DNA from 2 places in the Eubacterium sp. 1001713B170207_170306_E7 genome. Region 2 is predicted to be linked to the other one. Evidence: riboswitches for the same ligand, from Rfam matches in the RefSeq annotation. Region 2 holds a riboswitch; the other holds the start of a gene.
What was found. A riboswitch is a leader RNA that binds a small molecule or an ion and turns the genes downstream of it on or off. The one in region 2 is predicted to bind cobalamin.
Positions count from the first base shown of each region.

Region 1 (7,528 bases), on a different contig from region 2:
GCGGTAACCACCGCAACCGCCCCCGCCGGGCAGAACCGAGCAACGAGTAAAACAGAAAGTATTGTGATCCATGACAGCAGATAGCAGACCCCGCGTGTGTCGGCGTGGTAACCGCCAGCGTAGGCGCGGATGGCCGCATAAACAATTAAAAAGAGAATGGTCTCCGGCAGCATGCCCAGAATAAGGCCCACCAGCAGCATAGATGCGTAGTGAGTTGCTTTGAGCATGGCTGATTCCAGCCCAAACTGGTAAATTTCCACATCATCTAAATCGATGATCCGGTGCGCGACCAGACGGTTAACCGTCCATTTTGCACCCCGACCAATCATTAGAACTTACGCAGATCCTTAACTTTTTCGGGAAGTTTGTCTTGGTGGTTGAAAAGCCAGCATGCGGTATTGGCATTTTTAATGGCTTCCTGGCGGGCCGTTTTTTCGACGACCTTAAACAGTTTATCTTTTAAGCTATTTTTTTTCATAATAGACACCTCAAATTTAATAAACAAATACATCAGCTGATTACACTTATTTTAGCGTCTTCTTGTAAGAGCTTCAATCCGTTTTATCTGAAGTGTCTTTTTCCTTGTCTATTTAATCATACCTATGTCTGAAGTAAAAAATCATGTGTCTATTTTACGCTGAAGGAGACAATAAAATTTTCACCTCGAAAAATTCATCATTACTTTTTCGTTGTATTGTACCATCATATTTTTCCACGGCTGATTCGACGTTTTTAAGTCCTAATCCCATATGCTTACCACCTTTTGTAGATACAAGGGTATCTTTATCCCAAGCCAACTCTCCATTATATTGATTGCGGATACTGATAGTCACAAATTGATTGAATTTAAAGACTCTTAAAACAATCATTCTTCTTTCTATGGGAATTTTAGTGCATGCTTCAATCGCATTATCCAGCAAATTCGAGAAAATTGTGGTCATATCAAAAGGATCAATAAAGTTAAAATCGATATCTTCCACTTCAATATTTAACTCAATTCTTAATTCATCACATTTTAGTATTTTATCATTAACAATAATTGTCAATATACGGTTTTTACATTTAAAACGGCCTGAAAGAGCGTCCATACTCTCTAAAATTGTTTGCGCATAATACTTAGCTTCAATACCACTTCCTGAAATATATAATTCCTCTAAGGTTTGCATGTGATTCTTCATATCATGAATCAATCGCCTAGAATGATCATATTGGGCTTCAATATTATGATAATAGTTATTTTGCATAGACAATTGCTGATCTCTTAGTTTCATTTCATTTTCCAAAGTATATTTTTGAGAAATAGCTTCAAAAAGATAAATCAAGTAAATATCTAATCCTAAAAATCCAACACTCAAAATAGTTAAAACAACACTTGTAATGGAAGTGTCAATGATAATAGAAATATAATCTATTATTAAAATTTCAAAAAGTGCTAAGATTATTAAAAAGATATTTTGTTGTGTTGCTATTTTACCAAATTCATGCTTTTTCATTATTACAATAAGAGGTCTATAAAAACACAAAAGCATCACTTGACTTGCCAAACCTGAAAAAAATAACGCGGCACTATTTCCCATAATAATTTCCATTGTTCTACCGCTAAGAACAGAAAAAGCTAACACAGAAATGGTGTCCATAATAAACATATATAAATAAAACAACAAACTTGCACCAACAATTTTTCTTTTCATTGGTGCATCAAACAAACAAATTCCAACTAAGCAGGTCGCTAATAATCCATAAAAACTTTTCAGCAAAGGAATTCTCAATTGATTAACTATAATCGCAAAAGATACAAACATAAAATAAGAAAGCACATAAATTGACATAGTGTATTTTTTCTTAAATAGTTTAAACATAAATTTAAACAGAACATATCCTGATATACTGTACCACAATATCAAATTTCCCCAATAAAACACATTATCCATACTTTTCCTCGAACGTATCTCTTAAGCCAATCCGCTACAGCAGCTTAAAATTCTCCTCAATATAATCAAACAGACGCGCCTTAAATTCCACGGCGCGTTTCTGGGCAATGGGTAGGGTTTCGCCGTTATCCAGGAACAGGTCGGCCCCGGCGATGCGCTTGCAGTGGAACAGGTTCACAATCACGCTTTTATGGCAGTACTCAAAATCAAAGTCCCCGACCTTTTCCATGATCTCTGACAGGACGCCGTTAAATTCAAAATCGCCCTGGGTGGTGCTCATTTTGATCTTTCTCCGGACGCGCTCAAAATAATAAATATCGTTGCTGGCAAAGACTTTCAGCTCGCCGCCCATCATCAGCGAGACGTCGTGGCTCTTGTTTTCCTTCTCGATAAAATCAAAAACCTCGGTCAGCACCATGTTAACCTTGGCGGTGTTAAAGGGCTTGACCAGATACTCAAACGCGTGCACGGCAAAGGCGTTGCGCATGTAATGGGTATAGCTGGTGATAAAGATAAGCTTTACCCGGGCGTCCCATTTGCGGATCTGCTTGGCCGTGTCGATTCCGTCGGTGCCGGGCATCTCCACGTCAAGAAAAAGGATATCAAACTGGATACGGTCCTCAAGCACTTCACTGCCGTCATGATAAACATACGTCTCCACATCAATACTGTGTTCCTCACCATATTTGATGATGAGCGCCTCAAGCTTTTCCGCAATTAAAGCATTGTCATCGCAAATTCCAATTCTAATCATCCCATTTTCTGCCTTTCCGATATTTCTTTCATTATATCATATTTTCTTCTAACACCCTATAAAAAGGCGTGATGAAGTTCATTCCTACCAAATATTCTATACCATATAATGACGCTTTGAAAACCAGAATTTTAACATTTTTTTCAAAAAAAGAAAAGCCCCGGCGTTTGGGACTTTTCTAAAAAAGGGAGGGTTTTTCAGCCTCGCTGACTGAAAAGAGGATTTAATGACACCTGTCTGATGGAACAGGCATTATGAGATCTAATTAAATACGAATGATAAGGCGACCGTCCTTAAATTCCATAAAAAAATCCCTCTCGGATTCAGAGAGGGATGAACGAACACAGTTATACTGGATGGTAAAGGTTTTGTTTCGTTTCTTAAGCACTCTAAATCGGAGTCTTTTAAGAACCAATCACTATGTCGGTCTTCTGGCTCAGCAATATCGTCTTTCCGCCTTCCCATCATCATTGACAGTGGCTTTTCAGAAAGCATTTTGCATTACAGCTGCGATTACAGCAAGGGATTTACACCCTTTTCCCACTACATAGGATCATTCAATATTTAATTAACTTCATCATACGCTCTTTGGGCGGATTTGTCAACAGCTTCTTTTTAATTCTTTACGATTTTTCAGGCGGACCCTTTCCGTCCGCCAGCCGCCTCTATAATAATAGAGCACAAGCACTGCCCCGGTCACGATCCAGGTCAGCGGATAGCTCAGGTAGATCATGCGCGCGTCGTGTACAAACCGCAGAGTGGTAAAAATCCAGCCCAGCCGCAGGCCGCACATGCACACCAGAGTAATGACCATGGGGATGACCGTGGCTCCGGCACCCCGCAAAACACCCACAAACACCTGATCGGCGGCGTAGATGCCGTAAAGGGGCACCACGGTGTACAGCTGGCGCATACCGTTTAAAACCACTGCCTCGTCCGAGGTAAACATGCCCAGGATCAACCGGGCGTTCAGGATAATCATTACGCCCAGGCCAAGGGTCACGCCAACGCACAGCAGCAGGCAGACGTTCTTGCCCTTCACCACCCGCTCCCAGTGTCCCGCGCCCATATTTTGGCCCACGAAGTTGGAGATGGCCAGACAGAAGGCGTCAATGGGCATAAAAAGAAACCCGTCGATCTTCATATAAGCGGTAAAGCCGGCCATTACCTCCAGCCCAAAGGTATTGATCTGGGACTGGACCACCACATTGGAAAAGCAGACCAGCACAGACTGCAGGCCGGCGGGCAGGCCGATGCGCACAATATCCCTGAGTGTCTGAGCGTGAAACCGGATTCTCGCTGGCCGCAGCCGGTAGATGGGGTCGGCCCTCAGCAGGATAATGACAATGAGCACAGCGGCGGCCAGCTGGGCCAGGGCAGTAGCCAGCGCAGCGCCGGCAACACCCATGCCCAGCGGACCCACAAAGAGCAGGTCAAGCCCGATGTTCAGCACCACCGTGACCACCAGACAGGCCAGCGGGGTTTTGGAATCACCCACAGCGCGCAGGACACCGCTGCCAATGTTGTAAAGGGTCATGGGGATCATGCCCAGAAAATAGATGCGGATATAGGGTACGGCGTATGCCAGCCCGGCCTCGGGAATGTTCATCATCTGCAGCATGGCCGGCGCAAAGGCCAGCCCCAGAACAGTGAGGACAAGGCCGGACACCAGGCTCAGGGCTACGGCGGTGTGTACAGCCTCCTGCACCTTATCGTATTTTCGGCTGCCAAAAAACTGTGAAATCAGCACGCTGGCCCCGATAGACAGGCCGATAAAAAAATAGATCATAAAGGTGATGAGCAGGCTGCTTGCGCCTACGGCTGCCAGCGCGTCTGCTCCCACCAAACGGCCGACGATCACGGCATCCGCGGTGTTGTACAGCTGTTGGCAGAGGTTGGAGAACATGAGGGGCAGGGCGAACAGCAGCAGCTGCCGCCCGATCCTGCCCTCGGTCATCTGGCCCTTTAACGGGATTTCACGGGTTTCTTCCATATGGGTTTCCTTAATTAATAGAGATGGCAGGCCACCTGGTGGCCTGGCGCCACATCCTTCAGGACAGGCTTGTTCGTTTTGCAGACCGGCATACATTTTTGACACCGCCCGGCAAAGGGACAGCCCGGCGGTAAATCCAGCGGGCTCGGCGGGTCGCCGTCAATGGTTTCGATCTTTTGACAGCAGTCCATATGCAGTGAGAACACAGACCCCAGCAGCGCCTGAGTATAGGGGTGCATGGCGGCTTCACACAGCTGCCCGCCCGGCACAGTCTCCACGATATTGCCCAGATACATGACGGCCAGCCGGTGGCTCAGGCTCTGGACCAGGGCCATATCGTGACAGATAAAGAGCATGGCAATGTTTTTTTCCCGCTGAAGCCGGGTGAGCAGTGCCACGATTTTCTTCTGAATGGAAACATCCAAGGCCGAGGTGGCCTCGTCGCAGACCAGCACCTCCGGGTTCAGGGCCAGAGCTCTGGCAATGCCCACCCGCTGGAGCTGGCCCCCGCTCATGTTGTGGGGGTAGCGGCTCATAAAATCCGCGTCCAGCTCGACCATCTCAAGCAGCTCCAAGGCCTTTTCAGCCCGTTGTTTCCGGGTAATCATGCCAAAATTCATGAGGGGCTCGGTAATGATGTCCCCCACCCGCATCTTTGGGCTGAAGGAGGCGGCGGGATCCTGAAACACCATCTGGATATGCCGGCGGTTCTGCCGGGCCGCCTCTCCCGAGAATCCGGCGATATCCTTTCCTCTAAAGTATATCGCACCCGAGGTGGGCTTTTCAAGCTGAACCAGCATTTTAACAAAGGTGCTTTTTCCGCAGCCGCTCTCCCCCACAATGCCCAGGGTCTCGCCGCGCCGCGCTGCCAGGCTGACACTGTCGCAGGCCTTGAGCATGCGCCCGCCCGGGGCATGGAAGCATTTGGTCAGCTCTTTGGTTTCCAGGACAATTTCATGTTTTTCAGACAAAGCGCGCACCTCCCAGCTCGGGCACTGCGGCCACCAGCTCTTTCGTATAATTTTGTTTTGGGTGAAAGATCACCTCTTCCCGGGTGCCGCTCTCCACGATCTGTCCGGCCCGCATGACGATGATCCGGTCTGCCATATACGCGGCCACGCCCAGATTATGTGTGACGATCATGATTCCTGTGCCAAAGTCCTGGCGCAGGGCCATCATCTGGCGCACGATCTGGGCCTGGGTGGTCACGTCCAGGGCGCTGGTGGGCTCGTCGGCCAGCAGCAGATCGGGCTCAAACACCATGGCCATGGCAATGCCCACCCGCTGGCGCATGCCGCCGCTCAGCTGAAAGGGATAGCTGTCCATGATGTTTTCCGCGTCGGGCAGGCGCATGCGCGCCAGCATTTCAACGGCGCGGGCCCGGGCAGCGTCCTTTGAGACAGCCTTGTGGGTCTGGATATAATCCACGAACTGCCGGCCAATTCTGCGGATGGGGTTGAGCATGCTGCCGCTGTCCTGAAAAATCATGGCGATGCGGCTGCCCCGCAGGTCCCGCCAGGCTTCCGGACTTTTTTCCAGCAGGGGCTCCTCCTCAAAAAGCAGCTCCCCGCCGGTGATCCGGCCGCCTCCCGGCAGCAGGCCGAGAATGGAGCGGATCACCGTGGTTTTTCCGCTGCCGCTCTCTCCCACAACGCTGATGATCTCATGCTTTTTCATGTGCAGGTCAAAGTGCGCCACGGCCGGCGGCTTTTCACCGTACTGGACGCTCATGTCCCGGATTTTCAGCATCTTTTTCTCCTCTCGTTATCGTGTTTTTCGCCTACTGGGCCGGCTTGATTTCCTTGGTCAGCCAGTAGTAATCCGCTGGCAGCATCTCGACGCCGGTAATCTTCTTGCTGGAAATAATGTTGGTTTCCGGATAAGCGTAGAAGATGCTGGCCGCGTCATTCATGATGAGCTGCTGGGCCTGGATAACCAGCTCCCGCCGTTTGGCGGTGTCAAACTCGGTGGACAGCTGGTCTAAGACTGCATCGACCTCAGGGTTGCTGTAGCCCGCTGTGTTGGCATTCTTGTTCTCATCGGTATGGGTTTTCCAATATTCCTTCAGGTAGTTTTCCGGATCGCCGGTGTTGGCGGTGATGACATTCCAGATCAGCAGGTCGTACTCGCCGTTTTCCTGCATATCCAGCAGAGTGGTGTACTCGTAGGTCTCGACCTTGACGTCAATGCCGATTTCCTTCAGGTTGGCCTGGGTGGCGGTGGCCAGGATGGGCAGCTCGGCGCGGCTGTCGTAAATCACATACTGGAGCGTCAGGTTCTGGCCGTCCTTCTCCACAATGCCGTCGCCGTTGGTGTCGGCATAGCCTGCCTCGGCCAGCAGCTGTCTGGCGCTTTCCAGGTTATAGGTGTTTTCATCCTTCAAGCTGTCAAAGCCGTAATCCAGTGACGGGGGAATCGGCGCTTTTCCGGCCTCAAAGGTGCCGTGGAGCAGGTTATCTGCGTAGGTCTGGCGGTCCATGGCGCGGATTACTGCCTGGCGTACCTTCAGGTCGGCCAGGGCTCCCCGCTGGTTCATAAAGGAAAGCACCGTCCGCAGCGATGCGATGCTGTTGATGTCAAACTGGTCGTTGCCCTCAAACAGGGATAAATCGCTGCTGCTGATGTTAACAGCCATATCTACCTCGCCGGACTGGAGCGCCATGGCGCGGGTGTTGGCGTCGTCGATGACCTGGATGTTCACTTCATTGTATGGTACCTCACCGTCCCAGTAATTTTCATTCTTTACCACCACGCATTTTTCCTTGTCAAAGGACTTGACCGCGTAAGGCCCTGTACAGATTGGCCCGTCTGTGGCAAAGGCGGTGGTATCCACAGTGGTGTCCACGATCA
Region 1 is NZ_JADMVE010000008.1:136,884-144,411, forward strand. Features, by position in the region: gene I2B62_RS17790 (accessory gene regulator B family protein) at 1-329, opposite strand, end outside; gene I2B62_RS17795 (cyclic lactone autoinducer peptide) at 329-478, opposite strand; gene I2B62_RS17800 (ATP-binding protein) at 633-1,931, opposite strand; gene I2B62_RS17805 (LytTR family DNA-binding domain-containing protein) at 1,966-2,685, opposite strand; cobalamin riboswitch at 3,089-3,251, opposite strand; gene I2B62_RS17810 (MATE family efflux transporter) at 3,287-4,678, opposite strand; gene I2B62_RS17815 (ABC transporter ATP-binding protein) at 4,693-5,658, opposite strand; gene I2B62_RS17820 (ABC transporter ATP-binding protein) at 5,642-6,427, opposite strand; gene I2B62_RS17825 (ABC transporter substrate-binding protein) at 6,459-7,528, opposite strand, start outside.
Region 1: another riboswitch for cobalamin. It lies ahead of I2B62_RS17805 (LytTR family DNA-binding domain-containing protein); the one in region 2 lies ahead of I2B62_RS00080 (ABC transporter substrate-binding protein).

Region 2 (7,528 bases):
CATGCCTGCCGGATCGGTCTCAAGCTTGCCGCAGACAAATTCTACTGTCATTTCCATTGATCCCCGGCAGTACATTTCCAACAAAAAACGGACATCCGGGTCCAGAGGCTTGCCTGTTTTTCGGATAATGACAGCCTCATACATTTTGTAGATCAGGTCCATATCGTATTCAAAAAGGGAATTACAGCTGCTGGATTGAAAGGCGGCTCTGAAAAAGATGATATCCTTTAAAATCAAAGTGTACTTTTGGGTTAATCCGTCGATAAGCGTCAAGCTGACGCCCATCTGGCGGATGGTGTTTTTGGCCAGCTTTTCAAAATACCAGTTCACAAGATCATATTTATCAATAAAATGGCGGTAAAAGGTCTGGCGTGTCAGGCCGCAGTGGTCCGTTATCTCCCGTACCGTTATTTTATCCAGGGGCTTTACCGCCGCCAACGCCTTGATGGATTCGGCAAAACGCAGACAGGTTTTTTCATTCGCATTCATTCCCAGCACCTCGCAGCTTTATTTATTTCATTATACATCATGTTTCTAATTTTATACATATAATATTCTTTTGAGAACTAACAAATTTTTACGAATTGCCCTGTCGGCCGCGGCGGGCCGTCGCGTCGCGCTTCTTTACACTATTGTGCTGACACGAAAAATTTAACAAAATGCAATTTTTCATAATTTTCAGCCGAAAATATACCGTTGCAAAAATTCCATTTCAAGGGCAAAAAACATCGATAAAAACGCCGTTTTTGCAAGTTTCATCGTTTTAATTTCATTCAAACAATGTATACAGTATTTTTGATTTAAAGTGAATTTTAAGGTTTATTTTTGATTTGAAAAGTGCTACACTGTAGGCACAGGAAGCCGAAAGGAAGTGTTATTATGAGTACCAAAGAAAAATCAGAAAAAAAATCTGTAATCAGCAGAGATGTTCTGGCAGCAATGTTTAACACCAGTGAATTTAAACAGTATTCCCACGACTGCCGACAGGAAGTTGTGGAATCCCTCGAGGGGCATGATTTCAAAACCCTGCTCGACCTTGACTGCGGCGGCGGTAAGATGCTTGAGCAGCTTTTTGAAACCTTTCCGGACATGGAGGCCTGCGGGTTCGACTATTCCCTGGACCGCCTGAACGGTGCAAAGGAACGTCTGGAGGGCAAAAATGTCTCTTTTAAATTTGGGAACGCCCAGTGCCTGCCTTATGAAGATAACCAGTTTGACGTTGTGGTCAGTACCTCAACCTTCCACCATTATCCCTATCCGGACAATGTCTTAAAGGAAGTACACCGGGTGCTGAAGCCAAAGGGCATCCTGGTCATCTGCGACACCTACCTCGGCGCCACACTGCGCTACCTCAATAACTTCTGTAAACCCATTAACGAGGTTACGGAAATCCGTATGTACTCTGAAAAAGAAATCTGGCAAATGCTTGGCGGAGCTGGCTTTAACGGCATCACCTGGCGCCGTCTCAATAAACACGCTTACCTGGCTAAAGCTGTTGCTTCCGGAATTCCACTCATTGCCTGAGCAGATTTTAATGAATACTGAGTTAATATATTTCCCCTTCGGTCTGTCCGAAGGGGTTTTTTTATTCATCGCCTTCATGGACACCGCGTGAAGCACACCGCGTAAAATGATCTGGCTGATGTTCAGGGCTGCCGCTCGTGCTGCTGTGCAATACGTTGACCCTCCTGCCGTTTTCTGATATAATCTGCAGGTTGGTCTTATTTAAAAGAAATTTTTGCAAAGGAGGACTGTATTGTGCAAAAAAGAGAAACCTTCTCATCCCGTTTGGGATTTCTGCTGATTTCAGCAGGCTGTGCCATCGGTTTGGGAAATGTCTGGCGTTTTCCATATATTGTGGGAAAATACGGCGGCGCTGCTTTTGTTTTACTGTATTTATTGTTTTTATTCATCATGGGCCTGCCGATTATGGTCATGGAATTTTCCGTTGGCCGTGCAAGCCAGAAAAGTATTGCCCGTTCCTTTGATGAGTTAGAGCCTAAGGGGACTAAATGGCATCTTTACAGCTTTTTCGGCATCGCGGGGAACTATCTGCTGATGATGTTTTACACCACCATTGCCGGCTGGCTGCTGCTTTACTTCTTCAAAATGGCTAAGGGGGATTTTGTCGGATTAAATGCCGAAGGGGTTTCCGCCGAGTTTGGAAACCTGATGGGACAGCCTGTCCTGATGACGGTTTTTATGGTAATCGTGGTGCTGATCTGTATGGGGGTGTGCTCCCGCGGACTGCAAAACGGGGTTGAAAAAATCACAAAGGTGATGATGATCTGCCTGTTGGCGGTCATGGTCATTCTGGTCGGACGCGCGGTGACGCTGGACGGTGCGGCCGAGGGCCTGAAATTCTATCTGATGCCGGATTTTAACAACCTGATGTATGACGCCCAGGGCAATATGATTTTGGGTGAAGCCATCTTTGCCGCCATGGGACAGGCGTTCTTTACCCTGTCGCTGGGAATCGGCGCGCTGGCAATATTTGGGAGTTATATCGGAAAGGACCATACGCTGGGCGGCGAAGCCCTTCGTGTGACACTTCTTGATACCGCGGTAGCCATTATGTCTGGGCTGATTATTTTCCCGGCCTGTTTTGCTTTTAATGTGGCGCCCAATGAAGGCCCTGCCCTTATTTTTGTGACACTTCCCAACATTTTTAATGAAATGCCCATGGGTCAGGTCTGGGGGGCGCTGTTCTTTGTCTTTATGAGTTTTGCCGCGCTGTCAACGGTCATCGCTGTGTTTGAAAACATTATTTCTTTCGCCATTGACCGCTGGGGCTTCAGCCGCAAAAAATCCGTTTTGGTCAATCTGGCGGCCATTATCCTGTTATCCATGCCCTGTATCCTGGGCTTTAACGTGCTTTCAGGTTTCGAGCCGCTGGGTCCGGGCACTGGCATTTTAGACCTTGAGGACTTTATCGTCAGCAATAATCTGCTGCCGCTCGGGTCTCTGATTTACCTGCTGTTCTGTGTATCCAAAAAAGGCTGGGGCTGGGACGCCTTTATCACTGAAGCCAATACCGGCAACGGCCTGAAATTTCCAAAGAGTATCCGTTTTTACGTCACATGGATACTTCCCTTTGTAATCCTGTTTATTTTTATTATGGGTTACTTAAATAAATTTGGCATCGGGCTGTAGAGACAAGAAGGCTTACTGCGTTGACACACCTGTTAAAACGTGCTAAAATCAAAATAATTAATTAAATATTCAATTTCAAGGTGCTTATGCACATAAGAGAATAGGGAAACCGGTGAAATTCCGGTACGAACCCATCACTGTAATCAGAGACAACGCCCATCAGGCCACTGAAAATATTCGGGAAGGCGGGCCGCGGAGGATCTGTAAGTCAGGAGACCTGCCTTGAAAACTGTTTTGCCTGGGGTATCGCGTAAAAACAGTACCGTTGATCACTGGTTAAATGGGAACCGGTCAGCAAATGCTGACCGGTTCTTTTTTAATACTATTCCATCATTTTATAAAGGAGAAAGAAAGATGAAAAAAACACTAAAAAACAGCATTCTTGGCGTAGCGCTTTCCCTGGTCGTAACAGCCTCCCTGCTTGGCGGCTGTGCCCAGAACAACACGGACAGCGCCACAGGGACAGACATCGGCAGCAGTGCCGGTTTCCCGGTAACCGTAACAAATTATGACGGCACTGAGCTGACAGTCAGCCAAAAGCCTGAGCGCATCGCTTCCCTGACTCTGGGCATGGACGAAATGCTCCTGGAAATGGCCGATGAAAACCGGGTTGTCGGACTTTCCGGCAAGAACGCGGACAATGAAGCCGTCTCCAACGTTGCTGATAAGGCCTCTAAATTCCCAAAGATCGAAAACAATATCGAAACGCTCTTGGCCGCAAAGCCCGATTTGGTCATCGGCTCAAGCTGGATTAAGGATGAATTTTTACAGCAGCTCACCGATAATAACATTCCTTATTATGGCTACAAAACACCTGTTACTGTCGAAGAACAGGAACAGATCATCCTGGATCTCTCCAAGGTTCTTGGCGAAAGCGATAAGGGACAGGCCATTGTGGATGACATGAACAAACGCATGGAAGCCGTTATCCGCAAGACTGAGACCTCAAAGGATAAGGATGTAAAGGTCATGGCCTACAATATGCACGGCAGCACCAACGCCAACAACACCATTTTCAATGACATTGTCCAGAAAATCGGTGCTGTCAATGTCTCGGCTGAGGCTGGACTGGACGGCGTCGCCAAGATTTCAAAGGAAAAAATCATTGAAATGAACCCGCAGGTGCTGATCCTTATGGCCTGGGAACAGGATGACCTTCAGGAGTTCCAGGCCTTTGCCGATTCCCTGAAAACCGATGAAAGCCTGAAAAATGTGGATGCCATTAAGAACGACCGGGTGTACACGGCTTCCAACCGCTATATGACCTCTGTCTCACACCATATCATCGAGGGTATTGAGTTCATGGGAGCCTCTGTATATCCTGATGTTTTCTAAAAACAAAAAGGCCCTTTACGCACTTCTCACCCTCGCCCTTGCCGCTGCTTTTATCCTCTCTGTCGCCCTGGGCGCTGTCCGGGTTCCCATCGGAGAATCCGTCCGAATCCTGATCAACGGCATTACGCATCATACCTTTTTTGAAGTGGATAAAAGCTACGAAAGCATTATTTTCAGCGTCCGCCTGCCCCGGGTTATCACCGCAATCCTTGTGGGGGCGGCGCTGGCCATCTCTGGAACCGCCATTCAGAGCCTGTTTCGCAATCCCATGGCCGATCCCGGCGTTATCGGAATCTCCAGCGGCGCGAGCTTTGGAGCCATTGTTGTCATCGCTTTGGGACTCAGCTCTGTCAGCCTTTACTTTACACCCGTTTTCGCATCCATCGGGGCCCTTTTAATCGCTTATGTAATCTATCGGCTCTCCTGCCGGGAGCGCAGCGTGTCCATGCTGACCATGATTTTATCGGGGATGGCGGTCAGCACCTTTATCCGTGGAATGATCGCCTTTATTCTGACAGGGCTGAACGATGATCAGATGAAGGATTATATGTTCTGGTCGGTGGGCAGCCTGGCGGACAGGCGCTGGGAGCATGTCTTTTTAATTGTTGTTCCCATTCTTCTCGGCATGCTTCTTTTATGCCTGAGGGCTTCGGATCTGAACATCCTGCTGCTCGGCGATGAAGAAGCCCATTCTGTGGGGCTGAACCCGGGAAAAAGCCGGAAGGTTATCCTGTTTTTATCCGCTCTCACCACCGCCATGGCTGTTTCTGTCAGCGGAAGCATCAGCTTTGTGGGGCTTATTGTTCCCCACATGATGCGTCTGCTGGTGGGGGCGGACAACCGGCTGCTGCTGCCGGTCAGCGCCTTTGCCGGCGCCATCTTCCTGTTGCTCAGTGATTTGGTGGCCCGGCTCATCTTCGCGCCCTCTGAGATCAGCGTCGGCGTTGTTACGTCCATACTGGGCGCTCCGTATTTTCTGTATTTGCTTAATAAAAGCCGAAAGGACGGGATTGCACTGTGAATCTGTCATTATCTGCTCAAAATCTCTGTTTCAGCATCGGACAGCGCCAAATTCTTCACGATATTCATCTGGACTTTTCCGGCGGCGAATTCATAGGGCTTATCGGCCCTAACGGTTCTGGAAAAAGCACCTTTCTCAAGTGCCTTAACGGCATCAACGCCTTTACAGGCCAGGTGCTTATAAACGGGCAGCCGCTGCAGACCTTTGAGAGCAAGGCCCTTGCCCGTGAGATTTCCCTGATGAATCAGGAAACAAGCATTACCTTTCCATTCAGCTGCCGCGACGTGGTATTGATGGGCCGTTATCCTTACAGCAAAACAGCGCTGACAACACCCGAGAAGGACGCTGCGGCCGCGGACCAATACCTCGAAAAAATCGGGATCGGCCATCTCAGCCTGCAAAAAATCAACGCGGTTTCGGGCGGCGAACGGCAGCGTGTACTGCTGGCAAAGCTCTTAGCCCAGGAAACCGGTATCCTTCTGTTGGATGAGCCCATCTCCAGCCTGGACATCAAATATCAGGAAGAAACGTTTGGCCTGTTAAAGGAGCTGAGTCAAAGCGGTAAACTGGTCGTCTGCTCCGTCCACGACCTGCGCATTGCCCTTAAATACTGTACACGGCTGGTACTGCTCCACCAGGGGCGGGTGCTGGCCTCGGGAAGCTGCGCCGAGGTTATACGGCCAGAGCTGATCCGCGAAGCCTTTGAGGTTGAGATCCAAACCTATGAGAATCCCGTCAACGGCGCCCTTGATTTTCTGATTAAAGAAAAGCGCTGAGACTTCACGCCCAAACCCATATAATCCGCCATTAAACCAAAAAAGCTGCCTTAAAGCGCCAGCCGTTCCTCTCGAAACGCCGGCGCTTTGGCAGCTCTTTTTATTTTTGCCATTTTCCCCATTAACGGATAAAGTTGGTATATACGGTTTCTTCTCTTTTAGGAATGCCGTACTGCTCTTTGCCCAGGGCGATGCTTTTGATAAGAAATGCCATATTTTCAGCCAGGGTTCTCATGATCTGCAGGCCCTCAAGATCGCCGGCTGCTTCATCCGCGTTTCGCCCGTGCAGGCTGTTCCAATACTGGCCGGACGCCACTGGCATGCCGCTGATGGTAAAATACTTGTTCAGTTCGTCAAAGGTGGCGGACAGGCCGCCCCGTCTGGCTGTGACCACACTGGCCCCAACCTTCATGGTTTTATCAAAGGCCGTGCTGTAAAAGAGCCGGTCCAGAAACGCAACCATGGTCGCGTTGGCCGATGCGTAATAGACCGGGCTGGATACCACCAGACCATCCGCTTTTTCAAATTTCGGGGCGGTTTCATTGACCAAATCGTCAAAGGTGCATTTACCATGCTCTTTGCAGTAATTACAGGCAATACAGCCTCTGACCGCTTTGTGCCCCACATGCACCAGCTCAGTTTCAATCCCGTTTTTTTCAAATACGCCGGTCATCTCCTTTAGGGCGGTGTAACCTGCCCCGCTCGCATGGGGACTGCCGTTCAGCAATAACACATTCATCTCACTAGCCTCCTTGTTTTTTCGGAACCCTTTTGTCCCTGCTTTAAGTATAGTGCAACGCGGGCTTTGGGGCAAACAGATTTTAAAAATTTCAGGGATCAGGTCATATCGTCCCGAAGGGCGTCGATGATGTTTTCCTTTTTTATCCTGCGGGTGGCATAAAGCATTGTGACGAACACCAGAAGAAACACGCCGACCACGCTGATCAGAAGGCTGGCCCAGGGGAACGCAAAGGGGATCTCCGCGCCGCCCATACCCATGGCCTTATAAATAAGCCATGACAGCAGCGCCGCGGCCGGCACCCCGATCATCAGGGTTCTCATGCCGAAAAAGGCACATTCAAAATTCATCATCCGGTTAAAATCACGGTCGGACATTCCCACGGAGCGCAGCATGGCGAACTCACGCCTGCGCAGCTTGATATTCGTGGAAATCGTGTTAAACACATTGGCTGTCGCGATCAGGGAAATCATAATGACGAAAACATAGGTGAACACATCCACA
Region 2 is NZ_JADMVE010000001.1:12,977-20,504, reverse strand. Features, by position in the region: gene I2B62_RS00095 (TetR family transcriptional regulator) at 1-489, opposite strand, end outside; gene I2B62_RS00090 (methyltransferase domain-containing protein) at 880-1,524, shown strand; gene I2B62_RS00085 (sodium-dependent transporter) at 1,759-3,153, shown strand; cobalamin riboswitch at 3,215-3,393, shown strand; gene I2B62_RS00080 (ABC transporter substrate-binding protein) at 3,508-4,488, shown strand; gene I2B62_RS00075 (iron ABC transporter permease) at 4,478-5,509, shown strand; gene I2B62_RS00070 (ABC transporter ATP-binding protein) at 5,506-6,285, shown strand; gene I2B62_RS00065 (flavodoxin family protein) at 6,407-7,024, opposite strand; gene I2B62_RS00060 (ABC transporter permease) at 7,123-7,528, opposite strand, start outside.